DNA from 3 places in the Paenibacillus sp. LT-B23 genome. Region 3 is predicted to be linked to each of the others. Evidence: riboswitches for the same ligand, from Rfam matches in the RefSeq annotation. Region 3 holds a riboswitch; each other region holds the start of a gene.

Region 1 (11,212 bases), on a different contig from region 3:
TTCAGGGCGAATTGCATCAGCCCGCTCACTTGCAAACCGCTAATAGCCTGCATTCCCAAGCTACCCAGCGTGTAGCCCGTTTCCGGCTTCAAAAGCCAGGATTCAGCCTGCTCCAGCGAGTAATCCAGCGCGCGGCGGTCATAGCCCTTCTCACTGGTTTGACGGGCAAGCGCCTCCAGCAGCGGTCCGACGTCGAAGTCTGTCACTTGCCGCTTGATCTCTGCCGCAATTACCGGGGCCAGCTCCGCAAGCGGAATTGACCGAACCAGTCGTTTGGCGAGAACATCTATGGATGCAGCCGCTTCCGGCGTGCGCATTCCCTTTTCCACACCGCCCAGCATCAAATCGGCCAGCCGGATATCGGCAATTTTAGATGCGATGCTGTCTTTGTTAAGCAAGTTATTTTCCACCGTACTCACCAAGGCACTCGTCAGCTTTCCCCTATTCTTGGGAAGAAGCGCTGTGTGCGGAATCGGAATGCCCAGCGGGTGACGGAACAATGCGGTGACGGCGAACCAGTCTGCCAGTCCTCCGACAAGTCCTGCCTCGAAAGCACCTGCTAACAACCGAGCCCAGCCATATTGCTGAAAAGGCAACATAGCTGCAAAGCCCGCTCCCAGAATAACGAGCGACCAAGCCGCTGCGGTTTTCGTATTTTTTGGTTTTTCCATCCTATAATCCTCCAAACTGACTGTCGAGTAAGTGAAGCCCTATATCTGTATTACCCATCATATCATTGCCTATATGAATTCCAAAGCTAACGGCACTCTATTTCCTATTATATTAGAACACACCGGAGCAGAAAATCACGCAAATAAGTGAATACACTCTTTGTGTAATTTTGTACTTTTATGCTGTTATTTATCATATGATTTGCATATATTTACAGTACACTAATCAGCATAAAAAGAGTTCATATATCTCCCTCGTGCACCTACATATTTGTGAACAAAATCACAACATTGGACCCAATCTAATTTTCTTCACGATAAGCCTAATGAACTATTTCGATAGAACAAAGACCCATTTTTTTCAAAACGAAAGGATATGTGCGTTGGAAGGTGGAATGGGCATAGAATACCTTTAGCATCCTTTCCTGGATTTTATTCCAGAATTGAATTGAACCCATGGCATCTCCGAATTTTTTCAACATGATTTAACTTTTTCATATGGATGAATGAGTTAAAAATATGGAGGAAACGAGGCTGTTTTCACCATAATAGTACACCTGAATTCGAATGGAAAATAATTCAAAATATTATTCGCTACATGCATTTATGTGATGTGATAAAATAAACCGTATTAATAGGAAATCATGTGTAAACCACCATTTTGTTTATTAAACAAACAGTGATTAGCTTGATAAATTTGCTCTTTTGTAAAGGAATTGGACATGACAACAGACCAAAAAAACAACGGAAATGGGACCCCTTGGAGCAGCGATCCAGTCGTCATTGCACGTACTCCCTCCGCTTTTGCCAAGCAATCCCTTTTTTATATACAGGAAATAGGTTATTTCGAAAAAACATCTGCTTATGCCATGGAACGGAAGGAACTCACCTCGTTTCTGCTCGTTTTTACGTTATCAGGACAAGGGGAATTACTGTACCGGGAGAAAAAATACATATTGAAGCCTCATGATATGTTTTTCGTTAGTTGTGAGGAATACGTACAGTACAGCACCGCTGGTCATGAAGCATGGGAGTTTATCAGTGTAAATGTGTACGGCAATCTGATCGGCAATTTCTATGAACAATTTGCCAAACACAACAAGCCTGTAATATCACTCAACGATCCAGTCACCATATTGGACAAGCTGCGTTCCCTGTTATGCGTACAATCTGACAGAACTCTCTCTGCTGAGCTGTTGACATCCAGACTCATCGGTGAGTTGCTGACGTATATTTTGCAGCACCCCTACGATCATCCGTATGTAAACCAGGATACAATCACCGAGATACGCAAGGTTCAGCAATATTTGGATCGATCCTACAGTGAACGAATTACGCTGGATTCGCTGGCAGACATGTTTGAGTTAAACAAATTCAATCTCGCTAAAAACTTCAAGAAACAGATCGGATTTTCTCCTATCGATTATCTCATTAATGTCCGCATCACAGCGGCTCAAGGCTGGCTTAAAACCAGTGACGAATCCATTGTGGATATCGCACGGTTTGTAGGTATTCCCAACACTAGCCATTTTATCAACCTGTTCAAGGAACATGTCGGAGAAACCCCACATTCCTTCCGCAAAAAATGGGGGAATCGAACCAAACTATAAACTCATCTATTAGATGACTTTGTCGAAAAACAGAGAAAATCTGAGATTGTGCTTGCCTAATCGGAAGTCCAACTGATAGAATGATAGATATAGACTGTTCAGGATAAATGGCAAACCTGTCGAAAGGCAGGGACGCAAAGCTACAGGGCCTTCTTTTTAAGATGGCAGCCAGCTACCGGTTGGAGAGGCTTTTTGTCGTGTTTTTTTTCCTGAAAAACTTTATACGATAATAGCAAACCTGTCGAAAGGCAGGGACGCAAAGCTATAGGGCCTTCTTTTTAAGATGGCAGCCTGGCCGCCGAAAGGAAGTTTTTCTATGAGGAAAATGTCATCTTTTTTAATTATTTTGGTTTTTTTGTTATCCATCCCCCTACATACGACAGCATTTGCTGCCGAAAGTCAGGCATGGCTGAATCAAAACAACGTAAACCACGGTATTGTTAGTATACGTTATCCTGTCAACTCCAATGTCAAAACCAAGATTGTAATTACCAAGGATGCGGAGAAATACTCTTATTATCTGAATTCGAGCAAGCCTGAGGAAGCATTCGCTCTTCAAATGGGCAATGGCAATTATAACATTCGTTTATTGGAACAGCTAACTGGCAACCAGTATAAAGTGATAGGTGAAGAAACGGTCCTGTTAAATTTGAATGACAGTAAAACCATATACCTCAATTCTATTCAAAATATTGACTGGAGCGATACGAATCAGGCGATTCGGAAAGCCAAGGAATTAACCAAGGGTGCAACGACAGATGATGAAAAGGTGAAACGTATTTACGAGTATGTCATTAGTCATATTAAATACGATTCCAATCAGCCTTTCAACCTATCAACAGACTACCTTCCACAAATTGATCGTACAATAGTTTCGCAAAAAGATATTTGCTATGGATACGCTTCACTGTTCGCCGCCATGCTTCGAAGTGTGGATGTTCCAACGAAGCTGGTTATGGGCGAATCCTCCTATGTGAATACCTACCACGCCTGGAATGAAGTCAATATCAACAATCAATGGGTTATCGTTGACACTACAGTAGATGCCGCTCTAAAAAGCGGAAAACAGAAGTTTGCAATGGCCAAAGAACCCTCCAAATACACAAAAACAAAGCAATATTAATTTTTTTTAGAAAGCCCTGATCACTGCGATCAGGGCTTTTTTCTATTCTTGTTGAGAAATTGTTGAGATAAGGAAGGTATTGTATATCTAGTCAGTCATTTAAAAACTAAGATGTTGAATATACTATTTCCGGGACAAGAAAGAGGGGGGAACCAAATCCGCCCGGGTACTTTCCATAATATTATGATGAATAGGAGACTTACTTAAGAGTATGAGAACAAAAATAAATGTAACGATCATTGTGCTATTGCTTATTTTCCAAAGCTTTTTTAGTGCAGCGCTGGCTTACGCAGACACTTCGACCGCGGCTGTACCAGAAAGCGCTGTAAGCGATACTGCGAATACAGTTATGGAAGATGTATACGGTATTCCGAACCCTGAACCATTAGAGGCACCTCCCAGCATAGCTCCCATGATTCAGGCAGCAGCCAGCTCAGTTCAAGCAGACAATATTTTAACCAAGCTGATCTTGACGGATGAAACCGGCCATATCATTGATGCTGTCGATAATCCCGGCGTCCGTGTGGACATTGGTGCGGCAGTCCAGCTGAGCTATGAATGGGAGATTCCTGACAATCAGTATAAAGCAGGCGATACCTTCACCTTTAACTTACCGGAACAATTTGAAATTTACACAGATATCTCGTCTCCGTTGATTACAACAGATGGAGCGGTTGGTACCTTTACAGTAGATCGTCAAGGGAAGGTCATTATGACCTTTAACGATTACGTAGAGAACCATTCCAACGTAAGCGGAAAACTGCAAGTAAAAACCGAGTTCAGTAAGGAAGTTGCAAAGGGCAGCACAGAAGTCATTATTGCGACTCCAATTAAGATCGGGGTACAAACATCCATCGTCAACATCAAACCCGTTTCTGGGCCCCCAATAAGTAAACAAGGAAAAGCTAACGGCAAAAACAAGATTGACTGGGCCATTAATGTGAATACACAATTGGACACCGTAAAGAATGCGATCGTAACAGACCCGACTCCTCAAGGGCTGGAGCTGTTGCGAGACTCCTTCCAACTGTATAATCTGCAAGTCAATATTGACGGCTCGACGGTAGTTAAGGACCCAATCAGCGGGGACAAGTATACGCTCGAACCAGATCAAGCCGGTACGGGCTTTGTTATTCGTTTTAAAGACGGGAGCATTAGCCAAGCCTATCAGATTCAGTATTCCACAGATATTACAAGTGACGAAACCCGATTCTCCAACACAGCTACTTTTTCGGGAGACTCTATGAATGGTGTCTCTGCTACCGCTACCGTGCAAGTTGATCGCGGAGAATTTTTGTCCAAGAAGGTGGAAAGTTACGACCCTGTTACACAAACGGTATCTTGGGTGATCAAGTACAACTTCAGCGAAAAGAAAATACCTGCCGACAAAGCCTTGTTAAGTGATCGGTTCAACAACAGTCAGGTATGGCTTCCCGATTCACTTGAAATATACAAAGACGACACTCAAGAGGTGCTTCCATCCTCAGAATATACCGTCTCCCCGGTTACGAATGATTTGGACAGCAACGGCTTTGATCTCCAATTCAACTCCGATGTGGATACTGCCTATACCATTCGTTATCAAACGAAAGCCAAAGAACGTGTATATCAAGATGATAAGGTAACGAACCGTGTGACTTCAGGTGGAGTCTCTAAGGATGCCACCGCACAACTTAAAAGTGGAATTATTATTAAAGAATCCAAGGAGCCAAACTACAACGCAAAATTCATACCTTGGGTTATTACCATCAATGAAGATCAATATACTATGAACGATATCGTCATCAAGGATGTATTTCCCAACGACGGCCTGGCCTTGTTGCCGAACACTTTGAAAATCCAATCCGCTGACGGGAAAACGGAACTTCAAGCCCCTGCAGATTATGAGCTTATTCCGTTATCAACGGATTATAAACAAGGGTTTAATATCATTTTCCATGCACCAATTCAAGATACTTATACGATCAAATATTCAACCACATTCAATAATGACTGGAAGAAAGATACGACGAAGCCAGAGTTCTGGAATAAATCCGTCATTGAATGGCAGCAGGACGGAGATTCAAAATCTGCAGAAGCAGACGCGCGGCTCTTTCCGGATATCATGACACAACAAAATGGAGCCAAGCAAGGAAGCTACAATGCCAGCTCCAAGCACATCACATGGGACATTAAGGCCAACTATAACCGTAAGACCCTGAAACAACCGGAAATAAAAGATCCATTGCTGCAAGGTCAGAAGCTACTGCCAAACTCCGTTAAAGTGTACGACATGACACTGAATGGATCGAGGAACGGCGTGGAAAAGGGCTCCGAATTACCAGCAGACCAGTACACACTTATTCTTCCATCCGAACAAAATGGCAACACGTTGCGTATCCAATTTAACAATCAGATTCAAACCCCATATTGGATTACGTTCCAAACCACGCTGGAAGGAGAACTTATTGAAAAAGAAATCCGCAATAAGGCCCTTTTTCTGGATGGAGAAAATATAATCTCAGAATGGTCAGCCCAAGTAACCTTACCTCACGGTGGAGAATATGTTTCTAAAAGCGGCAGCCAGAACGGGAATAAAATTAACTGGCAAATCCGTATAAACGAAGGACAGTCTCAAGTAACAAATGCCAAAATTGTGGATCATCCCAGCAGCAATCAGATTCTGATCGAGAATTCCTTTCATCTGTATTCAACTGTGGTGTCTGAAAACGGGAAGGTTACCAAGAGTACAGAACTAACCAGGGATCGTGATTACAAGCTCATTTTCAAGCCAGATGCTCAAGGTCAGGAAACTTTTGAGCTTGCTTTCACGAAGGAGATCTCCTCCGCCTTTATCCTGGAATATCAAGCGTTCATTGATGCAGCTGACAAAGAAAAGGTGAGCAACAAAGTAACCTTTGAAGGGGATCGCTTAACGACAGAACAGAAGGAGACGAATCAAGAAATTATTGTGCGGACTTCTTCCGGCTCCAGTTCAGGCAGCGGTATTAAAGAAAGCCTCGAAATTACAAAGGTTGATCAAGATGAGCCTGATAAGGTACTGCCCGGAGCAAAATTCGCGCTCTATGATAAAGCGGAGAAAAGAGCCCCAATCATTCAAACTACCAATGCGGAAGGGAAGATTGTGTTCTCTGCATTGCTCCATGATGATTACATCTTGGAAGAGCTTGTAGCTCCCCAAGGCTATAAAATAATGGATAGTAAGCTTGAAATCAAAATAGACGATACGATCAAACAAAGTGCCGGCATAAAGAAGGTTGTGGTAACCAACCAAAAAGAAAACAACACAGATCCAGGTACACCTACCAATCCGGGTACACCTGGTACACCTACTAATCCGGGCACGCCTGGTACACCTACCAATCCAGGTACGCCTGGTACACCTACCAGCCCGGGTACGCCTGGTACGCCTACTAATCCAGGTACGTCTACCGGCTCAGGATCAGGCAAAAAACGCGACAAGGAGCCTGAAACAACAACTACGGCGTCTATATCCGTTCCTTTAGTGGACAATAAAGAACAGACTGTGGATGGTGAGAGCCCGGTATTAGATAGCATCGTGCCTGAATCTACACCTGACAAAAAACAGACGGATGATGATGGGGGCCTGCCAACGGGTGGTATTGTGCCTGAATCTACACCTGCACCGAAAGCAAAACCGAAATTACCAATCATTAAACCTAATAAGGAACCTAATCCCCCCGTGGAAAGTGATGACGACTCTCTGCCTCGCGGTGGAATCAAAGTTCCTGCTGACGTACCGAAAGATCCGAATGTTTCACCATTGGCAAATAAATTGCCACAAACAGGAGAAAACAGCCCTGCTCCCTTCTATTTAACAGGTCTAGCTATGATCATTTGTGGCGCGTATCTGAAGTATAGACGGATGGGCAAAAAATAAAAATAATCATACCCTCCCTTTCTCAGACTACACTAAATGGGAAAGGGAGGATTTTTAAAATCAGTATGTGATACACCTTACATATGTTAGGGAGGTTTTTAGATTGCGTAAGCTATCATACTTGTTCATCGCCTTGGGATTACTCATTATTTTGTTTCCTAAAGCCAATGAATGGAACGAAGATCGGAAGCAGAGCGAGCTTTTGAAAGAAGCAGAGGTACTGAACCCTAGCATTATCGACGGCTATAAGCACTTGTCCAGCAAGCTTGCAGAAAACACGGGCATCGAAACCACACGAGGTCCTTCGGTACCCGCAAATGAACCAGACCCTAAGCAACTCCCCATTGCCACCATTAGCATTAATCGCATTGATTTGAAGCTTCCTGTGCTGGAGGGTGCAACTTGGGATAATATGAAGCACGCATCTGTACATATGTCGGAAACGGCAGCTATGGGGCAGACAGGAAACGCCGCCATAGCAGCCCACCGTGCGCGTACAGCAGGACGTTTATTTAATCGGCTGAACGAGGTAAAGATTGGAGATAAAATCATGATTAATACCAAGGGTGAACAATATAGTTATACAGTCTATAAAATTTCGATTGTCGCTCCTACAGACGTCTCCGTTCTGAAAAGCTTTGAAAATCAAAAGCTGCTCACATTAATTACCTGTGACCCTCTTGTAAATCCGACACATCGCCTCATTGTTCAGGCCCGACAAAGCACCTAAAGCTGGATCTGTTCGCCATATCCGAACACCCTTTGCTACTCAGATTTACTTAATTTGCAGCGTAGGGGGTATCTCTATTTCATTGGACAGACTCTTAGTCCGTTGAATATATTACTTCCGGGAAAGAAGGAGGGATGCTATAAACGCCCGGACATGAATACAATATACAGTAATCTTTATACAGTAATCTTTATACAGTAATCTTTAGAAAGGAGACTTAAATAGAGTATGAGAAAAAAATGGAATGTAATGATTATTGCATTATTACTCATTTTACAAAGCTTTTTTGGTATCACCCAAGCTTATGCTCAAATTCCTGCCCCGGATCAGCCGGAGATTGCTGGAACCGAGGCAGGGCAAACCGTTACAAATGATGTATATGATATCGTAGTACCCGAAACAGAACCAGTCATAGAACCAGAACAGCAGAAGCCTCCTTCCCTACCAGCTCCTGTTGTTCAAACAGCGGTCGCCACAAATTCTGAAGAAGCTGCTCAAGCGAGTATATTAACGAAACTCACCCTGACCGATGCGACCGGTCAAGTGATTGATGCGGTATACAATCCCGATAGTCGCTTGGACATTGATGATGCAGTCCATCTCATTTATGACTGGGAGCTTCCCAACAATACGTACAAAGCCGGAGACACTTTTACCTTTCAATTGCCCGAGCAATTTGAAATCTACACAGATATCTCCTCTCCTTTGGTTACGGCAGATGGAAATGTTGGCCATTTCACGGTAGACCGCCAAGGCAAAGTGGTCATGACTTTCAACGATTACGTGGAGAGCCATTCCAATGTCAGCGGAAAGCTGGAGGTTAAGACCGAGTTCAGCAAGCAAATAGAAAAAGGCAGTACAGAGGTCATTATTGCCATCCCGATCAAGGGTGGAGTACAAACAGCAGTCGTAAATATCAAGCCTGCGGGAGGATCTTCCTTGGATAAGCAAGGGAAAGCCAATGGAACCCATCAGATTGATTGGACGATTGACGTAAATAAACAATTGGATACGGTCCAACATGCTGTAGTCACCGACCCGACTCCCCAAGGATTGGAATTGGTAAGGAACTCTATCCAGTTATACCATTTGCAAATCAATGTGGATGGTTCAACCTTGCTGCGTGATCCGGTGGATAGGGATAAGTATACGCTGGAAGCCGATTCGGCTGGTACCGGCTTCATCATCCGTTTTAAAGATGAAAACATCCGCAACGCATATCGAATCCAATACTCCACTAACATCACCAGCGAAGAATCCCGTTTTTCCAACACAGCCACTTTTTCAGGCAGCAATACGAAAGAAGCTTCTGCAACAGCTACAGTAACCGTTCAACGCGGCGAATTTTTGTCCAAAAAAATGGAGCAATACGACCCGGTTACTCAAACGGTATCCTGGGCGATCAAGTATAATTTTGGCGAAAAGAAAATTCCCGCCGGGAAAGCCGTGTTAGCTGACCGTTTCAACAAGAGCCAGCAGCTCGTGGCCGGTTCACTTAAAGTGTACAAAGGAGCTACTTCTGAGGAACTTCCTTCCTCCGAATATACCGTCTCACTGGTTAGCAATGAAACGGCCAACGGCTTCGATTTACGCTTCAACTCCGATGTGGAGACAGCATACACGATCCGTTATCAAACCAAGGCGGTAGATCGTGTACTTAAAAATGAACGGATAACGAATACCGTAACGTCTGATGGAGTAACCAAAGATACCACTACCGAGCTTAAAAGCGGGGTCATTGTGAAAGGCTTCAAGGAACCGAACTACAACACAAAAACGATTCCCTGGGTTATTGCCATCAATACGGATAAATACACGATGAATCAGGTTGTGATCAACGATACGTTTCCGAATGGCGGTCTGGCTCTTTTACCAGATACATTAAAGATCCAAAGCGCGGACGGAAAATCAACGCTAACATCACCAGCAGATTATGAATTGATTCCTTTATCGCAAGACTATAAGCAAGGATTCACGATACGTTTCCATAAAACGATCCAGGACGCGTATACCATCAGCTATTTAACAACATTTAACAATGAATGGAAAAAGGATACGAGCAAGCCGGAGTTCTGGAATAAAGCTTCCATCTCATGGGTGCAAAATGGAACGCCCTACTCTGCTGAAGCCGAAGCCCGGCTATGGCCTGACAATCTGACACAGCAGAACGGTGCCAAGCAAGGAAGCTATAACGCTGCCTCCAAGCACATCACATGGGACATCTTGACGAACTATAACCGTAAAACCCTGAATCAGGCTGAAATAAAGGATACGCTACAGCAAGGTCAGAAGCTGGTTCCCGGCTCTGTCAAAGTGTATGACATGACACTGCTTGGATGGTGGAATGGTGTGGAAAAGGGAGCTGAACTGTCGGCAGACCAATACACCCTTGTTCTTCCCACCGCTGACAACGGCAATGAGTTGCGTATCCGTTTTAATGAACAGATTAACACTCCCTACTGGATCACTTTCCAGACCACATTGGAGGGAGAGCTTATTGATAAAGAAATCAACAATAAGGCTCTGCTGATGGATGGAAAAAACATGATCTCTGAGTGGATAGCCAAAGTAACTGTGCCTCATGGGGGAGAATACGTTACAAAAGCCGGTAGCCAGAATGGCAATAAGATCGACTGGCAGATCCGGATCAATGAAGGGCAATCTTATGTCTCCAACGCCAAAATCGTGGATACACCCAGCAGCAATCAAATCCTGATTGAAGATTCCTTTCATTTGTATTCCACCAAAGTATCAGCCAACGGAGAAGCTGCCAAAGACACTGAATTAGTCAAGGATCAGGATTATAAGCTGAAAATTACGACAAACGATCAAGGTCAGCAATCCTTTGAGCTTGGCTTCACACAGGCCATTTCATCCGGCTATATTTTGGAATATCAATCTTTTATTCAAGCGGATGATAAAGCGAAAGTGAGTAACAGCGTCTATTTTGAGGGCGACCGCTTAACTACGGAGCTGAGAGAAACCAGTAAAGAAATCATCGTGCGGACATCCTCCGGTTCAGGTTCGGGGGGAGGCATAACAGGAAGCCTGGAAGTGACCAAGGTTGACCAGGATCATCCTGACAAGGTGTTGCCTGGAGCACGCTTTGCACTCTATGATAAGAACCAAAAAAGAGCCCCGCTCATTCAAACTACCAATGCAGACGGGAAAATTTTG
Region 2 (11,212 bases), on a different contig from region 3:
CCGCCGAGTTAATGATCGCATCAATGCTTCCAGCCAAATCCTCATAGCGCTCCCGGCTCAGTCCAAAGTAGTCCTGGGTTAAGTCTCCGCAAAACACGCACACTCTGTCTTCCCAGGCATTCCCCCCAAGCTCAAGACCAAAATGAAACTTCAGCTTCGCCCACAGTCTTTCCAGCGCCTCATCGTCACTCGTTCCCCGAACAGGTACATATACCTTATATTCCGTATTTTTCAACAGTTGGAACAAAATATGAATTCCCAGATACCCTGTTCCTCCTACCAGCAGAACATTACGGTAGTCAGCCCGTTCAGAAAGATCAATGTTTTCATAACCCTGATTTTTCTTCCGGTATTCTTTGAGACTCTCACGCATTTTCCAGACAACACCAGGTACGCCGTTTTCCCCGGAAGCTGCCGCTTCCCGTAAGGTGTACACGAATTGTTTTAATCTGTCTTTGGAATACTTGATGTTATCCGCCAAGGCCCGAATCGTCGGATATTGAAAGATGTCGTTAATGCCCACTTCAAAATCCAGCGCCAGCCTTGAAACCACCTGAATCGCCTTGATCGAATTGCCACCCAGTCTAAAGAAATGCTCATCAATTCCGATCGACTCCATGCCGAGAATCTCCTGCCATACCTTCTGGATTTTCAAATCAACGTCATTTCTTGGGCTGCTGACTGTGTGGTCGCTTCCCTGCCATTCAGGCTCGGGCAATGTCTTCCGGTCAATTTTTCCGCTCGGAGTCATCGGCATGTTATCCAGTTGCATAAAGCTGGATGGCACCATAAAATCAGGCAGCTCCTGCATAAGCTGTTCCCGCAGCTCCTCTGCTCCCGGTTCGCCCTCTGCTGTAAAATACGCCGCCAGATACTTCTCGCCTTGCTTGTCTTTCCTGGCGATCACCGCTACTTCCCGGACAAGCGGATGCTTTTGCAACTGTGCTTCGATTTCCCCCAGCTCAATGCGGAAGCCCCGAATCTTCACCTGATCGTCGATTCTTCCCAAAAATTCGATATTCCCGTCCGGCAGCCAGCGCACCAGATCGCCTGTGCGGTACAGCTTCTCTCCAGCCTCGTAAGGATTCGCCACAAACTTCTCCGCTGTCAGCTCCGGCCGGTGCAGATACCCCCTGGCCAATCCGTCTCCAGCAATGCACATTTCCCCGGCTGCTCCCAGCGGCAGCAGCTTTTGATGTTGATCCATAATGTAAATTCGAGTATTGGCAATCGGTTTGCCAATCGGCACCGATGGATACCCCATATCCTCTTCCCGGTACGTCCACGCGGTTGCAATTACGCTCGATTCGCTCGGACCATAGGCGTTCATATACTCCACGCAGTCCTTCCACTGCGTCACCAGCTCTTTGGTAATCGCTGATCCGCCTGTCACCAGTTTTTTCAGCGTCGGCAGCCTGTCCGGCTCAATCCCTGCCAGATAGGTTGGCGGCAGCAGGGCAATCGTAATTTGGTTTTCGTTCATGAAGCGTGCGAATTCATTCAGATTATTAATAATATCTCGCGAAACCAGATATAGCGTTCCACCTCCCAGCAAAATCGTAAACATTTCCCAGACCGAGGCATCAAACGAACTGCTGGCAAATTGCAGCATCCGGTCTGATCCATCCACGCCCCATTGCTCCTGGAAGAAATGCTGGAGGTTGATGATTCCCCGGTGTTCTACCATGACCCCTTTGGGTTTCCCTGTAGATCCCGAGGTATAGATGATATAAGCCAAATCCTCCGGCTTGTTAACAGGCTCCAGATTGGCACGGTCTAGCTCTATATGCTTCAGGCTTTCGTCATCCAAATCCATGACTGCCCCGTGATAGGTGAGCTTGCCCCGGAGATGCTTTTGCGTCAGTACCATGGACGCACTGCTGTCCTCCAGCATGTAGTGAATCCGTTCCTCCGGATAATTCGGATCTATCGGCAGATAGGCGCCGCCCACTTTGAGTGTTCCCAGGATGCCTATGACCATTTCCATGGAACGCTCCGCCATGATGGCGATAATATCGTTCGGCTTCACTCCACGCTCTCTCAAGACAATGGCCAGCCGATTCGCCTGCTCGTTCAGCTCCCGGTAGGTCAGCGTTTGCTCTCCCGAGACCAAAGCCGGATGATCTGTTCTTTGCTCCGCTCGTTCCTCAAACAGTCCGTGAATCGTGTGATCCTTCGGATATTCCGCCTCCGTGCGGTTAAAATCACGGAGCTGCACGCTGCTCTCTTCCTCCGGTACAATCTCGATATCTTCGATCCTCATCTTTGGACTACGGATGATTTCACGGATGATCATTTTAATCTGTCCGGCTACCCGCTCCATAAAGCCTCTGTCATAGGCCAAGCTATTGTAACGGAATTTGATCTGCAAATCGTTCTCAGGCACAACAATGAAATTAAAATCAAAATTCGTCTGTTCGGAGACCTTTGTAGACAGAATCCTCAAATCTGTTCCGTGGTCGCCCTGTCCTTTGACAGCTTCCTCTATCGGATAGTTTTCAAAGGCCAGCAGGTTTTGCACCAATCCGCCTCCATGGGCGGTCCGTGACTGAATTTCCGCCAGTGGATAATAATGATGCCGCTCCGATGCCCATGCCTCCTGCTGCAGTTTGGCAACCAAGGCTGAAAAGCTTTCTTCCTTTTCTGCCCGGACTCTGACAGGAATCGTATTGATAAACAGCCCTACCATCTGTTCAACGCCTTGAATTTCTGCCGGTCTTCCCGAGACAACCGTTCCGAACACCACATCCTGGGTATTGTTGTACCGTTGCAGCAGGATTCCCCATATGGCCTGTATCACCGTACTTAACGTGGCCCCGTTTTCTCTTGCGATTCTCTCCAAACTCGCCTTCATTTCCTTATTTATCGTAAAATCGTATTCCTCCTGAATGTATCCCGAATTAGCCCTATTACTTTTGGTTTGAGGCAGCAGCGCGGGCGGCTGTTCGTACTCTGTCAGATAATTCTCCCAGTAAGCCCCCGTCTCCCGGTCATCCCTTTGTTCCAGCCACTGGATATATTGACGATAAGGATACACCGTGCCTAATTGCGGTATGCTTCCTTTATGAAGCGCACTGTAAATTTCCAGCAGCTCTTTAAATACAATGCCAAGGCACCATCCATCTATAATGATATGATGAAAACTCAAAATGAAACGGTAGCTGTCGGTACTCACTCTAATCAAGGCAAATCTGATCAGCGGCTCCCGGGTGAGGTCAAAGCCCTTTTCTCTATCCTTGTCCAAATAGGCTTGGAGATAGTTTTCTTTCTCTTCCTCCGTCAAGAAGGAAATATACTCGAAAAACATTTCAGCTGGTCTGTCCTTTAAAACGACCTGAACCGGTTTTTCCACCTTCTCATAAACAAAGGCGGTCCGCAAAATATCATGTCTTTGAATCACCTGCTGGAAAGCACGCTCAAACAAGCTTCTATCGATCTCACCCTGAAAACTGATTACGGCTTGCTCAAAATACGCATGAGAGTTTTGTTCTCTGAGGAAGTGGTAGAGCATTCCCGACTGCATAGGGGTCAGTGTATAAATATCCGTGATATTGGGCTTAGAATCCCCCAGCGCGCGATATACCTCTTCTACCTCCGCCGTTGTAATGTTGCTGGAGCTTACATCACTGGCTGTCAGTTCCGTATATTCCTGTGATGCGCAATGCTCGATAATTTGCTCCAGATTTCGCTTAAAGCCTTCCGCCACTGTGATCAGCGTGGCCTTTTCATATTCGTGCTTGTGATAGGCGAAACTCAGTCTTAGTTTTCCATCAGTCACCCTTCCGTTAATGTCCAAGCAGTAAGGTCTTTGCATGTCGGGTGAAACCGTCTCATCGCTAAGAACATCGGAGATGGTAAATATGTCAGTATCGATATCCTGGTCAAACTGCCCCAGGTAGTTGAAGCTGATCTCAGGGTGCAAATTAAACCTTAAGATTTCCTCGTCCCGAGAGAACGTCTGGTATTTTAAAATGCCGTAGCCGATGCCTTTTTGCGGAATGCGCCGGAGGCTTTCTTTAACGGCTTTAAGCCGGGAAGACACGTTCTTGACGTCTGCCATATCCAAAATCACAGGGTATTGGGCGGTAAACCAGCCTACGGTTCTGCTGATATCCATATCCTGAATGATTTCTTCGCGTCCGTGCCCTTCCAGGTTAACAAGCACCTTGTCTTCTCCTGTCCATTCCCGAATAGCCTCTCCCAATGCCGTCAAAAGAACATCGTTGATTTCAGTATTGTAAGCCTTATTCACTTCTCTAAGCAGCTTGGCGGTTTGGACTTCATCCAGCACGATTTCGATATGATCGCTATCCATATATTTTCTGCCATGAACAGAATGATCCTTGGGAATTGGCTTGATTTCATTCTGCTCCAGTTCGGACCAATACGTGATTTCTTGCAGAAGCTCCCCGCTGCTGGCATACGTATAAAGTTGTTCAGACCATGCCAGGAAAGAGTCCGTTTTGCCTCTGAATGTGACTTCTTCCCCCTTCTCCGCCTGTCGGTATCCTGTAGAAATATCCTCAAAAAGAATCCGCCAAGAAATCCCGTCAACCACCAGGTGGTGAATACTTATGCACAGATAGTCACCGTCTTTCTTTTTGAACAAGCCCGCTTGCATCAGAGGTCCACATTCTAAATCCATGCGGGACTGAAGCTGGGCGGCTTCTTCTTTTACGGAGCTATCATATATATCATCATTTGTAAGATCCTTTACCTCCAGCGAATATAGTTCGCCTTCCGTGCCCCGGTTGAACAGAACCACCTGTCCCGCCTTCTCACGCACTACAATACGCAAAGCATCATGGTGTTCCACCAAGCCATCTAACACTTTTCTTAACACCTTTTCGTCAAAGCCCTGTTTCCTATGTAACAGAACAGACTGGTTGAAGTGATTTTTTGCTGCAAAAGGCTGCTCGAAAAACCAGCTTTGGATGGGCGTGAGCATGATTTCTCCTGTTACCATTCCTTGAAAAGCAGTATGTTCGACAGATTGTACATAGGCACTCAATTGTTCAATCACAGGATGGTCAAAAAGATCCTTCAGTTGCAGCTTTAGCTTATAATCGTGAAGCTTGGACACGACCTGGATGGCTTTAATAGAATCTCCCCCCAGATTCAGAAAGTGATCCTTAATGCCTACTCGTTCGACTTTCAGGACTTTTCCCCATATTTCAGCCAATATCTCCTCTATTTTGTCTCTCGGTGCCACATATTCCTCCGTTGCATTCACGCTCAGATCGGGCTCAGGCAATGCCTTTCGGTCAATTTTTCCGCTCGGAGTCATCGGCATGTCGTCCAGTTGCATAAAGCTGGACGGCACCATATAATCAGGCAGCTCCTGCATAAGCTGGTCCCGCAGCTCTTCCGCTCCCGGTTTGCCCTCTGCTGTAAAATACGCCGCCAGATACTTCTCGCCTTGCTTGTCTTCCCTGGCGATCACCGCTACTTCCCGGACAAGCGGATGCTTCATTAGCTGCGCTTCGATTTCCCCCAGCTCAATGCGGAAGCCGCGAATTTTCACCTGATCGTCGATTCTTCCCAAAAATTCGATATTCCCGTCCGGTAGCCAGCGCACCAGATCGCCTGTCCGGTACAGCTTCTCTCCAGCTTCGTAAGGATTCGCCACAAACTTCTCCGCCGTTAGCTCCAGCCGGTGCAAATATCCCCTGGCCAATCCGTCTCCCGCAATGCACATTTCCCCGGCTGCTCCCAGCGGCAGCAGCTTTTGATGTGTATCCATAATGTAAATTCGAGTATTGGCAATCGGTTTGCCAATCGGTACCGATGGATACCCCATATCCTCTTCTCGGTACGTCCACGCGGTTGCAATTACGCTCGATTCGCTCGGACCATAGGCGTTCATATACTCCACGCTGTCCTTCCACCGCATAACCAGCTCTTTGGTAATCGCTGATCCGCCCGTCACCAGTTTTTTCAGCGCTGGCAGCCTGTCCGGTTCAATCCCCGCCAGATAAGTAGGCGGCAGCAGGGCAATCGTAATTTCGTTTTCGTTCATGAAGCGCGCAAATTCATTCAGATTATTAATAATATCCCGCGAAACCAGATACAGCGTTCCACCTCCCAGCAAAATCGTGAACATTTCCCAGACCGAGGCGTCAAACGAACTGCTGGCAAATTGCAGCATCCGGTCCGATCCGTCCACGCCCCATTTTTCCTGGAAGAAATGCTGGAGGTTGATGATTCCCCGGTGTTCTACCATGACCCCTTTGGGTTTCCCCGTAGATCCCGAGGTATAAATGATATAAGCCAAATCCTCCGGATTGTTAACAGGCTCCGGATTGGCACGGTCTAGCTCTATATACCTCAGGCTTTCGTCATCCAAGTCCATGATTGCCCCGTGATAGGTGAGCTTGTCCTGGAGATGCTTTTGCGTCAGTACAATGGACGCACCGCTGTCCTCCAGCATGTAGTGAATCCGTTCCTCCGGATAATTCGGATCTATCGGCAGGTAGGCGCCGCCCGCTTTGAGTGTTCCCAGGATGCCTATGACCATTTCCATGGAACGCTCCGCCATGATGGCGATGATATCGTTCGGCTTCACTCCACGCTCTCTCAAGACTGTGGCCAGCCGATTCGCCTGCTCGTTCAGCTCCTGGTAGGTCAGCGTTTGCTCTCCCCAGACCAAAGCCAGGTGATCTGCTCTTTGCTCCGCTCGTTCCTCGAACAACCCGTGGATCGTTTGATCCTTTGGATATTCCGTCTCCGTATGGTTAAAACCGCGAACTAACGTACTCCTTTCTTCCTCTGGCACGATTTCGATTTGCGAAATAAGAGTTTCACTTTGCTCCATGACTTGAGCAAATAAATATTCAAAGTGGGAGATAACGTTCTCAATGGGGATGAATCTTTCAAAAGCCTGTATCTGATAGTCAAAATTAACGGCTACATCCGCTTCACCTTCTTGTCCCCATATCAGGAGATTGAGTGCATTTCTTTCATGATGATGCGGCATACTTACAATCCGGCTTGCTGCGCCGATCAATGCTTCTCTCGTTTCCTGTTCCTCGAAAGAAAGCGATATATCAAACAGTTTGCCTTTCTCATTGCTATTCTCGTAAACCGCCCGGTAAATTTCACCAAAAGACATTTTCTGATGACGATAGCATTGCATAAGCTCACGTTTGATGCTCTTAATCAGTTCTTTGAAGCTTATATCTTTCTCGGGGCTGATCCGCAGCGGCAGCACGTTGGCGAAATGTCCCATAGTCTGCTTATATTTTGCTTTGCTCCGATTAAAAACCGGGACGCCGATCACCATTTCGTTCCGATTGCAAATCTTGCTGAAATACAGGAACAGTATGCCTAAAAAATAGTGGAATGACGAGCATCCTTCCTCTTTGCAAAATTCAATCATTTGATTGTATAACGCCTTGTTTATAGTTAAGGTTCGCCGATCACTCCAAACGGAATCGCCGTCACCATCATCGATATCCATGCCTCTGCTCAACAGAGGCTCGGGAATGGTCAGATATTTGTTCTGCCAGAACACCCTATCTTTTAAAAAGGCCGGAGAATTCAGATAATTCTGATTATCGGAAATAAAATCAGCATAGGAATAGACCGTTCTGTTCATTTCGCCAATTCCTTGCACCAATTTATTGTAATTGTCAAACATTTGACTGATTAAGAGAGCAAATCCCCATCCGTCGATCACCAAATGATGAACTTTAAGTAAAATGAAGTATGTGTTCGGGGCACCTTTCAACAAAACAAATTGAAAATAGAAATCCTCTGGTTGAAAAGGTTTTAAAAACTCTTTTTTCATCCAGTTGATGCAAAAAGAGTTTGGATTTTTCTTTACCGAAAAATCATGAAACGGAACTTCATAGTCAGCTTCTGGCAAAAATGTTAAATAAGGCTCTCCCTTTTTATCAATAAAACGGGCACTCAGAGAATCATTTTGCCTGATTAATAACTGCATGGACTGCCTAATGATAGCCGTATTCAGGTTTCCTTTAACCTCAACATACCCACCGATATTGTAAATAGGCTTTCCAGGGTACATGCACTGTTCGAACCATATATCTTTCTGATAGGAACTTAACGGATACTCCTTGACACTTATTACACTTGTTTGCATAAAATCCCCTCCTGTTGTTAAACATTTCATGCGTTCTACTCCGTATGCCCAAATCATTTCCGCTACAAATAAAAGAAGCCTATTCCCATATAAAAAGCACAGGAACAGACAGCAGACTTCGCCCGGTTTCCTTCGGCAACCTGGCAATCATGGCTGTTTAATCCAGCTTTAGACCCATGGCTTTGTGTCCACCACTTTCGAGGTGTTTACGATTAACGGGAAATACATTCGTATATTTTTTACATCTTTTGAGCATGTTCTTATGCTTCTTCCTCCTACATTCGGTAGGAGCTGACCTTGAGTTTTCAAAGCATTTACCTTGATATAGTTTTACAATACGTTGTTAGGTGCTGATTAAAATACTTCAGCAAGCCACTAAATTCCTGTCATCCGACAACTCCAGTTCATTTTACTTAATTTCCCTTATCCCCCAAGATTAAGAGATAACAACCTGTACAACTTTAGCGGCTTAGCTTTTTTTAAAATGATGGATTTGTGATCCACCTAAAAATGACGTTCCAAAGCTTCTCTCGCATTCGATGTTTCGCCGAAAATAGCGACGTGAGTGTACACGGGGAGTGAAGGACAGTTGGAGTGCAACTTCGGAAGAGTAAAACGTGCTTTTTCCAACATTTTCTAGGATAAAACCAAAATCAAACCAGGAAAACAAGAGGGAACCCCCTCCACAACTGATTAAGAACAAATAAGCTTACTGCGGAAGATATATCCAAGGTCTAGTCACAAAGCGTAGCACCCCGAAGAAAAGAATGTCCTTGCAAGAAATGTCGCGCCTAACCTTTAGCAAGGAAGAAGCATGCCATTCTTCCACCTGCGAACGAAGCATTAATGTCAACCAAGCGTCAAGGAGTGCACATGGACAATATCGTCCTAGTCATGGAGGTGTTAGACAGCGTACCAGCGAAGTTCATTTTCCAACGGAATATTCCACGATTTGAGCCATGATCACTTTGATCTGAGCACTTGGTTGGAAACGTGGCTAACCATCTCAATCTCACCGGCTGTCAAGGTAAACTGCATCGCCTTCACATTTTCCACGGCATGATGTACTTTTGAAGCCCCAGGTATCGCAAATACGTTCTCTCCGTGAGCGTTAATCAGCCAATTCAGGGCAATCTGGGTTGGCGTCACGTTATATTGTTGAGCCAGTTGTTCCAATGTTTCAATTAGTGGCTTTGATCTCCGCAGCCCCGAATCCCGGAATGCCGCCGTCCACTTGCGCGGACCCTTGATCGACTTGACCAGAGACGGATTATTATGGAATTTTCCACTTAAGACCCCCTGCATTAGCGGAGAGTATGCGATGATCGCCACGCCAAGCTCTTTAGCCGTGTCCAGAATTCCGTTCTGTTCGATTCTCCGGTCAAGCAGGCTGTATTTCACTTGATTCGAAACTAGGCGAAGGCCGTGCTCACGCAGCACACGATCGGCTTCACGTATTTGTTGCGTGGAAAAGTTACTTACGCCCACATATTTAATCTTTCCTTGCCCAACCAGTTTAGCCATCGCATTCATCACGGCGCCAACCGAAGCAAAGGAGTAAGGCGAATGCACCTGGTAGAGGTGAATCGTCCGTTGATCCAAATGGCGAATACGTTCATCAATCGTTGCTGTGATACTGCCTGCGGTCCGAAAGGCCGGCCACCATTTCGTAGCGATATTCGCCTGTTCCGCGAGCGGTCCTCCGATCTCATTCAGCGTGCCGGCTAGTAGCTGCTCAGACTGTCCGCCACCGTATGCTTCGGCAGTATCAAACCAATTAACTCCACCTTCTAAACTGGTCTGAACGATTTGCCGTATATCCTCCCGCCGCAGCACTGGCCAGAATTTCCCGACTATCCCTTTTCCATTGCTGAACTGCCAACACCCAAGCCCCAGCGGTGACAGCTTTAAATCCGAGTTGCCCAGCTTACGTAATTGCAGTGAGCCTGCCACACTTACCGTTTTCTCTTCCACGATCCTTCCATCATCTCCCGTAAAAAAGTTTTCATGTGAAACGATTGCCTTCACGTTTTAAAGCACATAACACAACTTTTCTTCCTGATTTGCACAGTCCACTATGGAAAGTTTTTTGAACGCTATGCATAGAGTCTGCTTTATAAACTACCTAAAAAAAATACTTTTGCATAACCCATATTTGTTTTATCGGTTGGAAGCTTACAAATGTTTAATAAAATGTTATACAAGCATCTCTTATGGGTAATTTTGGTGTACGGAACATAAAAAAAGATGACTCCTGATGAATTCAGAAATCATCTGATGACAGCTAGAAATGGCCTTCTTTTTCAATCTGTCGAAAATCATACTCTGTACCTGTATCAGTTTTCCTCACGAACGCTAAGTTGCCCTGTACCTGGTTCATTCAGAACAATTCTTGCTTTGACGGTCGAACCATCTTTACGCTTAAAAGATAGCAGCTGTGTCTGTCCCTTCGTCAACAGAGACTTGAGCATCGTTTCCGTAATCTGCTTGCCAGCATATTCCTTCCAGACGACAAAGCCGCAGCCCTGCTTGTAGTGGCTGCATCCATATCCTTTACGGCCTTCGATAATGCTCCCGCCGCAATTCGACCGCGGGCAGCTGCCTAAAGTCTGCCTTTGGCCCGGAGAAGTGCCCGACGGCTCGGCGGACGAAGCTCGCGCTGCACCTGCGCTTGAGCTACTCCCAGCTGAACCCGATGCAGCCGCAGTACGCCCTCCTGCACTCGATAGCACTTGCTCCAGTGACGATGCTTCGCCCGAGTTGTTGGTACGCCGTGACGGAGCGCGTGCAGCCCCTTGGGTGGTGGTGCTTCCGCTTGCGCCTCCACTACGGGCGCCTACCTTACTACCCGAGCGTTTACCTCTTGCTTCCTCGCCAAAAGCGTTCGCTGGAGCCGGTGGTTGCTGCCTCACCTTGTCAATGATGGATAAGGTAAACTTTTTAACGTTATCCATAAACTTTTCCTGGGCAGCTTCCCCCTTGGAAATTTGATGCAAACGGCGTTCCCATTGACCTGTCATTTCCGGCGATGCAAGCAGGTCAACCCCCGCATGACGAATCAGGTCAATAGCCATTTTCCCCTTATCCGTAATGAGGATCTTTTTACCC
Region 3 (11,212 bases):
TCCTTACCGACTACACCCTTAAATTCTGCTGAGGAGTCATCCCGCTGACCGAGCTTCCATACCGGACTGGCCGCCGCTACTTTATCCGTCTGAAGTTCTTCACTCTTTGGAGGCGTATGAATAAACCAGGCGATCATCGCTATAGCTGCGACCCCCAGTAGCCCGGCCAATACTACTATATACCTTTGGGTCAACCATTTTTTCATCATTGTGTTCCACCCTCTCTCCTCAAAATTTTTGGCGGGGAAAGAGTATATATCAAGGAAGAAACAAAGCGTTGCCGGGAATCACCGCTTTCGCTTCATGCTGACTTTCCCACATCAGACGTGCCATTGCGTCGCCTTTTTCATCATAATATTCAACTTTCAAATCCGCTATTTTGCCTGCTTGCAAGGTAATGCTGCCCTTGCGTTCAGTCCAGCTTTGTTTGAACCAACTATCAATAATCAGCTTGCCGTCTATCCATACACGAATACCATCATCAGATATCGTGGTAAACGTATAGGTCTCACTGTATTGCGGCTTGATTTTGCCCGTCCAGCGGACCGAGAATTGATCAGCCTCCACCTTGGGATCAGGCGAGGCGGCGCGCCAGTTATAATCCAGCTTACTATCTGTGCGAACCAAAACAGCGGTGCCGTCCAGATTCATGCTGTTAAAATATTCACCCCGCAGCCCGTTCGCATAGACCATATCCGGAACGGAAGGCGGGACTGGTTTGCTTACCACTGGCGGAGCCGGAGTCGAGCCGTTTTGCCCCGTGTCCGGTACGGTCGGTGACTCCACCTCAGGTTGTTTTATCGCAGCCAACCCTTTGTTCACGTCATCCCGCGTCAAGCTCTTCGAATTATTCATATAATCCTGAATCTGATCCGTCGTGTTATTTTCGGTCAGCATCTTGCCCCAAGTCATGGAATACACCCATTTGGGCTGAGCCTGCATGACCTCGGGACTCGGCATCTCACCGTGTTCCCCAATGGCAATCGGCTTATTCCGTGCCAGTCCGAGCAGTCCTTCATAATGGCTTTGCTTAAAATCATTGTTGTAAATGTCTACAGCCAAGATATCCACCTTGTCATCCCCCGGATATTTCGGGGTATATGGGACGGTGTACGAACTAGGCGCATTCGGACTCCATACCCACAGCAGATTGTTCAGTTGATGCGTGTTTACAAAACGGTCATACATGATATTCCATAGCTGATTGAAATTGTTCTTGTTTCCCCACCAGAACCAGTCGCCGTTCATTTCGTGATAAGGTCTCCATAATACCGGAACACCCGCATCACGAAGCTGCTTTAACGATATAGCGGCCTTATCCAGATCGGCAATGAGAAGATTATACTGCGTAGTGCCTGGCGTCACATATTTATTGAACTCCGCCTGGCTTACTTTCGCCTGCACATTGGCCCAAGTCAGGGGTTTACCCGGCAGCGGTTCATGATAAGTCATCGTAACCATGCCGCCAGCTCTACTCCAACGTATAGCGCTATCGACGACATTTTTACGTTGTGCTGCCTCCGTAGTGGCGGACTGGCCGGAGATGGCTCCCATCTCGTAGCCATGTACACCAGCATATGACTTACTGATTTTTTGGACCTTGTTGCTTAATTCATCCGGGCTTTCCAAATAATCATGTTGACCTGTGACCATTTTTTTTCCCGAAATGCTGATCAAATAGTTGTATAGTTCACGGGCCTCAGCAGAAGCGTCCGAATTAACAGGCTGTAATGTGGCAGCATTCGCCACGGATAGAGATTCACCAAAACCGACGGGCAATAAAGAAAAAAGCATAACAACGGGGAGTACACTGCGTATCCATCGATACACAGGGGTAAAATAGGGGCTCACTCTCGCTCTTCCTTTCGGTAGCCAGGCTGCCATCCTTACGGAAGGCCCTTTAGCTTTGCGTACCTGCCTTTCAACAGGGCTGCGTTTATCGTGGAAGGAGTTTGGATTCCTTCTTACCCTAAGTATCGACTTTTTTTTACCAAAATTTAATAGGTCATGTTTATGAATTTACAGATTTTCGTGTATTTTCGACAGTTTGAGCTAAATAACTTCATAAATGAGTCTTTTTTTCATCTTTCAGGATTTTGCAAAATTCGATTCCAGTCGCTCCAGGGTACAATATATAGACGAATAAAATCAATTCGATCTATATATTCCTGATTACACCTCGCTTTGTGGATTTTTGCAAAATCCTCCTTTACGAAATATTTATGAAATAAACTTGTGACGGGAAATTTCATCCCAATCCATGCAAAAGCGGACAATATCCTCTTCAACCAGCTCAGAACCTGTCTGTACCTCGATCAATTCCACATCAGTCACGGCCAAAATGCTATGCTTCGTCCCTTCAGGAATGCGAACCACATCACCAGCCTTCACCTTGTGCAGCTTTTCATTCAAAATAATTTCCGCTTCACCGCTAATGATGGTCCAAATTTCACTCCGCTTGAAATGAAGTTGATAGCTGATATTTTTGCCTTGCAGCACACGGATTCGCTTAGTCAATACCTCATTGCCCTCTTCATACTTTACATAATCCACTACCCGATAATGTCCCCAACGGCGCTCTTCGTACATTGGTCGCTGATTGTGTGCTTTGAGCACTTCCTTGATGCGCGGACTTTCCGCCTTATTAGTCACAAGGATGCCATCCGGGCTGGCAGCTACGATCAGATCATTCGTTCCAATAATCGCCACGGGAATGTCCAGTTCATTGATGAGGCTCGTATTGACACAATCCTCTGTTACTACACCTCTACCCACTTGCTGATGGGACATTTCTTCCGTCAAGGTGTTCCAGGTACCCAAGTCCTTCCAGAAGCCATCATACGGAAGAACGACGATATCCTTCTCCTTCTCGACTACCGCGTAGTCAAAGCTGATTTTTTCCAGAGAAGAATATTGCTTTTGCATTTCTTCATAGTTCAGCGGCAATCCTTTGGATGCCAAGATATCAAGCAAATATCCTAATTTGAATGCAAAAACCCCGCAGTTCCATAGAGCATTGCGTTCAATCAGACGCTCCGCCTGCTCCCGGTCGGGTTTCTCTTGAAAATGGCTCACTTCACGGTAGCCTGTGCTACCTTGTGTGGCATCGTTTTTCGGTATAATGTAACCGTATTTCTCAGAAGGATAAGAAGGGACAACCCCGATTAACGCAAGCTTGCCTTCACTCTCCTGAAGGGTATGCTCCAACTGGGCGACGGTAGCAAAGAAAGCATCCTCTACATAGGGGTCTACCGGCAATATAGCAACAATTTCATCGGGCGAAACACCAACGATGGAATATAGATAGGTCGCTGTCAACGCAATGGCGGGAAAGGTATCTCTTCGTTCCGGCTCAACAATGATGCGCGTATCCTGCCCAACCTGACTCTGAATCATTTCGACCTGCGCTCTCCCTGTTGCAATGAACGAGGATTCAGACAAGCCGTTATCCCCCAGTTGTCTCCACACCCGTTGCACCATCGATTCCGAATTCCCCTCCGGACTCTCCAGCACCTTCAAAAATTGTTTGGAACGGGAATCGTTGGACAAAGGCCATAATCTTTTACCGGAACCACCAGACAAAAGTACGAGCTTCATATACTCTCCACTTCCTCTCTATAATTTGGGTAGGTGATCGGATGGGGCAAGGTTGAGTGCCCGCTACGGGATGGATTTGATCTTACGATCGCTGTTGGACCGGGATTCACTCGATTGTATAAAATCGTGTAAAGGTTTGAATCCCGGTAAGCTTATGCTTCCGATGCGAGCTTTCCTTTGGAAAGCTTTCAGGCGAGCGCTATCGCTTCTCCAGATTCAAATCCATCCCTGCGCTACTCAAATATGCATCATGCCGATCATACCGTTTATTGCAAAAAGCACGACCGGACGATTCATGTCCGGTCAGCCTGTAAAGACGCTCGCGCGCTTGCCTGCCGTGCTTGCAGGCTTCAAGTATCAGTCGGCCCTGCCACGCCCTTGCTCGGAAGGAGCAGCATAGCGTAAACACATGACAGCCCCGCAGGAGTAGCATAGCGCATTCGCACAGTAGCCTTGATCCGCAGGAGCGGCTTCACTGAGCCGCTCCTGCGGATCTGCCCTTCCTACCTCCCCCCATAAGGTGGGAGGTTAAAAATCGTGACTCCATGCGGTAAAAGCAGCGGAGCGGGCAGAATTGTTCTGAAGAAGCGTCAGCGTTTGCCTTTATCCCCGGATTTTAACCTTTGAATGTTTTATACAATCAAGAAAATCCGGGGGTAACAGCAATCGGAAGAACAATCTGCACGCGTAGCGCCTCCAACACCACCACGGTCACTTTTTTAAGCTTCCACCTTGTCTCTGTTCCACCCACTCATCCGCGGACGACCCACAGAGTAGTATTCCAGCCCGGAGCCTTGAATCTGCTCCTCAGTAAATACGTTACGACCGTCAATCAGGACTGGCTTGTGCAAAATGGAAGACAATTGTACGAGATTGACGTTCTTGAACTCTTCCCAATCGGTCAGCAGGCAGACCGCGTCGCTTCCTTCGGCGGCTTGCTGCGGGGAGGAGCACCATACAATATTCGGGTGATCCACGCGCTCCTTGAATTTTTCCATCGCAATCGGATCATACAGCTTCACAATAGCGCCTGCCTGGATCAGCGTTTCGACGATTTCCAGTGCCGGAGCCTCGCGGATATCGTCTGTATTCGGCTTGAAGGCCAAGCCCCAAATGCCAATCGGCACGCCATGCAGTTGACCCAGCGATTCGCGCAGCTTGGCTACGATCATGAAACGCTGGTCGGTGTTCACCTCGACCACCGATTTTAACAGCTTAAATTCATAGTCTACGTTGCCCGCAATTTGGATGAGCGCATTCGTGTCCTTCGGGAAGCAAGAGCCCCCGTACCCGATCCCTGCTTGCAGGAAAGAGGACCCGATTCGTTTGTCCATCCCCATACCGTCAGCCACACAAGTGACATCCGCGCCCACCTTTTCGCAAATATTGGCGATTTCGTTGATAAACGAAATTTTGGTCGCCAGAAATGCGTTTGACGCGTATTTGATCATCTCAGCACTGCGGATATCCGTTACATAAATTTTATCCGTGAACACCTGATGCAGCGAAACCATCGTTTCACGTAGCCCCGTGTTGTCCAAACCGATAATGATGCGATCTGGATGGAGTGTATCATTGATTGCAGAGCCTTCTCTCAGAAATTCCGGAGCGGATACAATATCGAAGGACAAACTCGTATGACGGGCCAGCACGTCCTTGATCTTTTCGTTCGTTCCAACAGGCACCGTGCTCTTGGTCATTATAATTTTATACCCGTTCATGGCCTTCCCGACATCAGCAGCAGCCTGCTCAATGTAGGACAGATTCGCTTCACCGTTAGCCAGAGACGGTGTACCCACCGCCAAAATAACGATATCCGAGCGGCGAACCGCGTCAGCCAAATCCGATGTAAACTGCAAACGACCTGCTTCCAGATTTAACGCGATCAATTCCTCAATGCCAGGTTCATAAATAGGAGATTCCGCCCGGTTCAGCATGTCGATTTTGTACTGCTCCAGATCGACACAAATCACCTCATTACCTTTATGTGCAAAACACACGCCCGAGACGAGTCCAACGTATCCAGTACCGATTACAGCCAGCTTCATTCCGTTCATCCTCCTTTTAGAAAGTTCACATAGGCTTGCTCTACATACTTTTTGAAATGATCCTTGAACGTATCTTCATCAAATTTGCGTGCATGGCTAATGATACCGTCCACATCCCATGCATGCTGCTCGACCTTGGCGACCGCCTCCAGCACATCCTCTACCTGATGTCTGCGGAAAAATACACCATTCACATTAGGGACAATGGTATCCAGCGCTCCCCCGCCCTGATAAGCGATAACAGGCCGTCCGGCTGCATTCGCCTCCAGAGGCGTGATACCGAAGTCCTCTTCCCCCGGAAAAACGAGCGCCCGACATTCTGCCATTAGCTTATTGACCTCTTCGTCTTCAAGTCTGCCAAGAAACTCAATGTTCGGGGAGGCCATGCCTTCCAGTCTTTTACGATCCGGTCCTTCACCAACAATGCGCAGCTTGAGACCATTGCGCTTGAATGCCTCAATCGCCAGGTCAACGCGCTTGTAGGACACTAACCGGGATACGATTAGGTAATAGTCACCGATGCTTGCAGCACGTTGGAAACGGGATGTATTAACAGGAGGGAAAATGACATCCGACTCCCGTTGGTAATAGTGCAGAATTCTCCGTTGGACGACCGAAGAGTTGGCGACAAATTGGTTTACGTTGCGAGAAGTTTTGGCATCCCATGTTTTCAACCGATTCATGTAAAGCTTTAGCATGCTTTTGAGCAGGTTGGATTTGGACTGCCGGGCCATATATGTATCATAATCCCAGGCAAACCGCATCGGTGTGTGACAATAACAAATGTGAAATGTATGTTTAGGTACCTGGATGCTTTTCATAAATGCGCTGCTGGAGCTTAAAACAATGTCGAAATCCCTAAAATCAAAATCACGGATAGCGATGGGGTACAGCGGCAGCACTCCTTTGAAATTGGCCTTCACTCCCGGGATGTTTTGTAGCCAGGTGGCTCTAATATCTGCATCCTTCAAGTTGTTCGACAGGCGGTCGTCGCTGAACACCGTTGTGAAGATTGGAGCCTCCGGATACATATCGTGGAATACCTCTACCACCCTTTCCGCTCCGCCCATTTGGATTAAGTAATCGTGTGCTATCGCTATTTTCATCTGAATCATCCTTTAACGCGAATGTCGGTCAGACTCCTGCCAACAAACCCTTATAGTAATGAACTATATCCTTAACCGTGTTCTCGATAACAAAATGCTTCTTGACCCGTTCCATCCCTTTATCGCCCATTTGCTGACGTTCCTGTGGATGCTCCAGCATCCAGCGGATGGCTTCTTCCAGCTTGGCTGGATCACCCGGTTCAATAAGCAACCCGGTTTCGTTCGGTACGACAGTTTCCCTGGGTCCGCCCTCATTCGAAGCAATCACCGGCAGACCTGCGGCCATGCCTTCAATAATGACCTGCCCGAACGGCTCCGGTGTGATGGAGGTGTGAATCAACAGATCACAGCGCTGCATCAGGCCCTGAATGTCATCGACGTGTCCAAGTAAATTGACGTTGTCTAATCCGTATTCGCGCATTGTGGATTCCAGACGGCGTTTATATTCCTCTTCGCCGAACAGCGCATCCCCAGCCAGCCAAAATTTCACACGCTTATCCGGTAAAAAAGTGCGTGCCGCTTCCAGTAAAATATGCTGCCCCTTCCACTCTGCCAGTCTGCCGACCAATACAACGTTAAACGAGTCATCGTCACGTGAATTTGCGGTCACATCACGAGCCGTAATCGCTTTGGCAAATGCCGAGTAGACGACGAGTGTCTTTTTGTCCGGGGGCAGCTCCAGCGCACTTAGCGTGGACTTGGAGTTGGCAATGACGCCGTTAGGCAAAAAGCGGGACATCAGCCGAATGCCTTTGGCGACAATCGGCTTCAGGTACGGCGGGCCGATATGGTCACGAATGTGCCAGATCAACGGCACCTTCGCTGACTTTGCGGCTACTGCGCCGTAGAACGCCGACTTGAGCGAGTTTGTGTGAACACACACGACCTTTTCCTCGCGCAGCAAAGGCGCAAGCTTTTTCCCATAAGCCAACAACCGGTAGGCTGCCGCAGGCGCACCCAGATTGACGGCATTTCGCCCCCGATTACGGATAGAATCATCCAGCGGAACGATACGAACATCAATGTCACGTTGCCGGAGGCGATCTGCCAAATCACCTTCCTCCGCCAAAATGACGAGCGGATCGATATGTTCCCCGATGTTCGTCAGTATGTTATACAAAGCGACTTCGCCGCCGCTCCATCTTGCCGTGTGGTCAATATAAGCTATTCTCAGCATTTTGCCGCCGCCTTTCTGTCAAGGGCCTGCCGGAACACATCTTCCACCTGCTCCGCCACATGCCCCCACGTATATTTGCTCAGGACATGGTCCCTGCATTCCCGAGCGTCAGGAAGGGCTTTGCGGTTATCCAGCACACGCAGCAGTCCTTCCGCAATGGCTTCGCTGTCTGTTCCCCGGAACAACAGCTCCGGACGGAATCCACTTAAAATTTCCTTGTTGCCGCCTACAGGAGTCGCCATCACCGGCAGCCCCGAGGCCATCGCCTCCACTGTAATCAGACCGAAGCCCTCCAGTGCCTGAGTCGGCACTACGAACATATTCGATGCCTGATGATACAGGGGGAGTTCCTCATCGGATACATATCCGAGCAATCTTACATGGTTGTGAAGATTGTATTCTGCCACCTTGGAGGCCAGTTCCTCCATCAGAGGTCCCTTCCCTCCGATCAGCAGCAGATGATCAGGATGACGCTCGGTGACCCGCCGCCATGCTTCCAGCAGTTGCAGCAGTCCCATTCGGTTAACAAGACGACGGACGGTCAGCACAATCGTCGCATTCTGTGGCAAATTCAGCCGTTCCCGCACCGTCCTCCGATCCTCTGCCGGATGGAATCTCTCTACATTCGCTGCACCGGGAATGATATGGATTTTGCTGAGTGGAACCTTATAATGCTCATGCAAAATATCCCGAAAGGTTTCGCTCAGCACTACAAATTTGTCCGCCAGACCATAAGCCTTCATTTCAATAGATTTGGCCAATGTTGTTTTCAGCAGATGCTTGAGGCCTTGCCCTTCAATCTTCATTTCCTCCGTCCATGGGCCGTGGAAGGTGGTGACTACCGGAATTCCCCTTTTTTTCGCCTCCAGCGCCGGGCCGACACCATAGGGGGCAAAATGGGAGTACAGCACATCTATCGGCTGCTTGTCGAACAGCGTTGCTGCATATTTTTGCATCAACTCTCGACGCTTCCAGATGGATTGCTGCTTGCTGCCAATCGAATGAATTCGGATACTGTCAGGCACTTGCGGCTTCTCATCGCTGCAGATTAAAGCATCCAGCGTATTTTGTTCCGCCAACTGCTCACAGATGGATTTGAAGTATGTGTTTAAACCGCCGGGCTGCAAGGACGGCCAGCTAAGCCCAGTTGCTGCAATGCGAAATCCGTTATTGTACGACATAGCTGGTTTCTCCTTTCTGCTCGGTCTGTTCGTCTTCCACAATCTCTATTTTTTTACGTCGCTTCGTCAGCTCATAATGCTTGAAGCAGACTAGAAACTCATACATCACCCAGAAGACCGCTACTGCAAAACCTGCCAATCCCTTGCGGTATAAGCCTTGGACAAAATACTTCTGCACAAAGCGGGCTGGAGGCCGCAACAACAATCTGGTAATCCGAAAGGATCTGCCTTTGTTAAATGCCGTCTCCGCTTCGAGGTCCGTGTACTTGTTAAAACGGGTCATATGATCACTAATGCTGCGGAAGCCGTAGTGCCATAACACACCCTCCAGATTAACGATTTGGGAAGAAGCTACATCCGGCATTTCATGGACCAGACTATTCGTAATGCCGTAAATACGCCGATTGTACAGACGAACCAAATACTCGCCTTTGTTCATCCATTTGCCCAGAAAATCACCAATTCGAAACACAGAGTATGCTTTGGCCGGATCATGGAGCGTTTCCTTGATCTTCAACAAATCTCCAAGAAGCTCCGCATCTACCACCTCGTCCGTATCGATCAGGAAAATCCAATCAAATTCAGCTTTTTCAACACCAAACATGCGCTGCTTCGCATAACCGGGCCACGGGTTGGAAAACACCCGACAGCCCAATGATTCAGCTACCTGAATCGTATTGTCCTTGCTCCCTCCGTCAATGACGACGATATCGTCCGCAAAGGGCTTGCAGGATTTGATGGCGGCTGTGATTCGAGTGCCATCATCCTGAGCGATAATAACTACGGATATCCGGTTGTCCGCGGGAACGCTAGACATGTGGTTCATTAGGGGGTGCCTCCTTCTTTATCTAACCGTTAACTGGCTTTTTCCGGATGTAGTGTGACATCGTTGATCGGAGCCATTGAATATCTTGTTTGGAAATAAGCAGTCTCGGAATTTTCATTTTCAGAACGAATTTAACATTGCATAAAATGAAAACGAACCGTAGAATCCCCGAAGACAGCATTGCTATCCCTGCACCCGTCAAGCCATACTTCGGAACGAGTATAGACAACAATGGTACGACGAGCGCCAATCCGACACCCTGTAGGATGGTAACCAGCTTGGGCTTACCCAGCGCCATGAATTGCTGTGCCAGCACCATGGTTCCTCCGCTGATCGCGACCTCAAGCACCAGTAATCGGAACACCGTAAGCGCTTGTTTAAACTCCTGACCATATAGCAATGTAAATACGAACGGAGCAATCAGCATCAGCATCATGGCAGCCAGAATCGTCGCTGTTGAAGTCACTCGAAACGCCCGGAATGTTATTGCAACCGCGTCCTCCTTGTTTAACCCAGAGGCTTTGGGAAAGAGCACGACGATAATCGAGGTTGAAAATACATTCACCATCCGGGCCAAGCTGACCGCTACCGCATATAAACCGAGATCAGCCGGTCTGAGCAGACCCGCAATCAGGATCTGATCAATGTAAGTAGAAACCTGCCCCATGAGATCGTTGCCGTATGAACCCATGCCGTAGGTAAAGAGATTTTTGAATTGCGTCCAGCTGTTCTTCACCTTCGGTTTGTACAGCCGAACCATTCGAATCGTGACACCGATATAAATCGGCAAGCCTGGCAGCAAATAGGCCAAGGCTGAGGTGTACGGATTCATATGACCCGTCAGGATCAGGATCGCCAGACCCAGCAGCGTACTTAGCGGCACCAGATACCGGAACAAATTGTACTGCTTGTATTCCGACCGGACCTGAAGCAATGCATTATTGATCTGCGAGATCGCGATAAGCGGACACATCATCATGGAGCATTGCGCGAACAGTATGACCGATGAAGAAAAGGAGCGCAGCCAATAAGGAATCAGGAACACGCCGATAAGTGTCGCCAAGCCCCCGAACATCGTCGCCAGTAGCAAGGCGAGGCCGTACAGCTTGCCTGTTTCCTCCGGGTTCCTTTTCGCATTGTAAATCAACGCGGACGGGACACCGAAGCTCATGCAGAAGGCGAGAAATTGGGACCAGTTCACCATCGCGGTCTGTTCCCCGCGTCCGGTAGGACCCAGGAATCGGGCCGTCAGCACGCCAGTCAGCATGTTCACGACG

What was found. Region 3 has a riboswitch for cyclic di-GMP ahead of ACWXW9_RS19080 (glycosyl hydrolase). Riboswitches for the same ligand answer to the same signal wherever they lie in the genome.
Region 1: it holds a riboswitch for cyclic di-GMP, as region 3 does, so the genes downstream of both, ACWXW9_RS12795 (transglutaminase family protein) here and ACWXW9_RS19080 (glycosyl hydrolase) in region 3, are expected to answer to the same signal.
Region 2: it holds a riboswitch for cyclic di-GMP, as region 3 does, so the genes downstream of both, ACWXW9_RS01485 (non-ribosomal peptide synthetase) here and ACWXW9_RS19080 (glycosyl hydrolase) in region 3, are expected to answer to the same signal.

The regions. Positions count from the first base shown of each region.
Region 1 covers NZ_JBSQBM010000009.1:36,737-47,948, reverse strand. Annotated here, with positions in the region: gene ACWXW9_RS12805 (DUF445 domain-containing protein) at 1-671, opposite strand, end outside; gene ACWXW9_RS12800 (AraC family transcriptional regulator) at 1,394-2,281, shown strand; cyclic di-GMP riboswitch class I at 2,381-2,461, shown strand; cyclic di-GMP riboswitch class I at 2,503-2,584, shown strand; gene ACWXW9_RS12795 (transglutaminase family protein) at 2,607-3,404, shown strand; gene ACWXW9_RS12790 (collagen binding domain-containing protein) at 3,616-7,305, shown strand; gene ACWXW9_RS12785 (class D sortase) at 7,409-8,035, shown strand; gene ACWXW9_RS12780 (collagen binding domain-containing protein) at 8,264-11,212, shown strand, end outside.
Region 2 covers NZ_JBSQBM010000001.1:312,511-323,722, reverse strand. Annotated here, with positions in the region: gene ACWXW9_RS01485 (non-ribosomal peptide synthetase) at 1-8,104, opposite strand, end outside; cyclic di-GMP riboswitch class I at 8,236-8,325, opposite strand; gene ACWXW9_RS01480 (aldo/keto reductase) at 9,068-10,078, opposite strand; gene ACWXW9_RS01475 (type IA DNA topoisomerase) at 10,441-11,212, opposite strand, start outside.
Region 3 covers NZ_JBSQBM010000015.1:77,473-88,684, reverse strand. Annotated here, with positions in the region: gene ACWXW9_RS19085 (hypothetical protein) at 1-209, opposite strand, end outside; gene ACWXW9_RS19080 (glycosyl hydrolase) at 259-1,884, opposite strand; cyclic di-GMP riboswitch class I at 1,865-1,945, opposite strand; gene ACWXW9_RS19075 (sugar phosphate nucleotidyltransferase) at 2,221-3,597, opposite strand; gene ACWXW9_RS19070 (hypothetical protein) at 3,848-3,997, shown strand; gene ACWXW9_RS19065 (UDP-glucose dehydrogenase family protein) at 4,317-5,645, opposite strand; gene ACWXW9_RS19060 (glycosyltransferase) at 5,651-6,751, opposite strand; gene ACWXW9_RS19055 (glycosyltransferase family 4 protein) at 6,780-7,928, opposite strand; gene ACWXW9_RS19050 (glycosyltransferase family 4 protein) at 7,922-9,109, opposite strand; gene ACWXW9_RS19045 (glycosyltransferase family 2 protein) at 9,096-9,935, opposite strand; gene ACWXW9_RS19040 (lipopolysaccharide biosynthesis protein) at 9,958-11,212, opposite strand, start outside.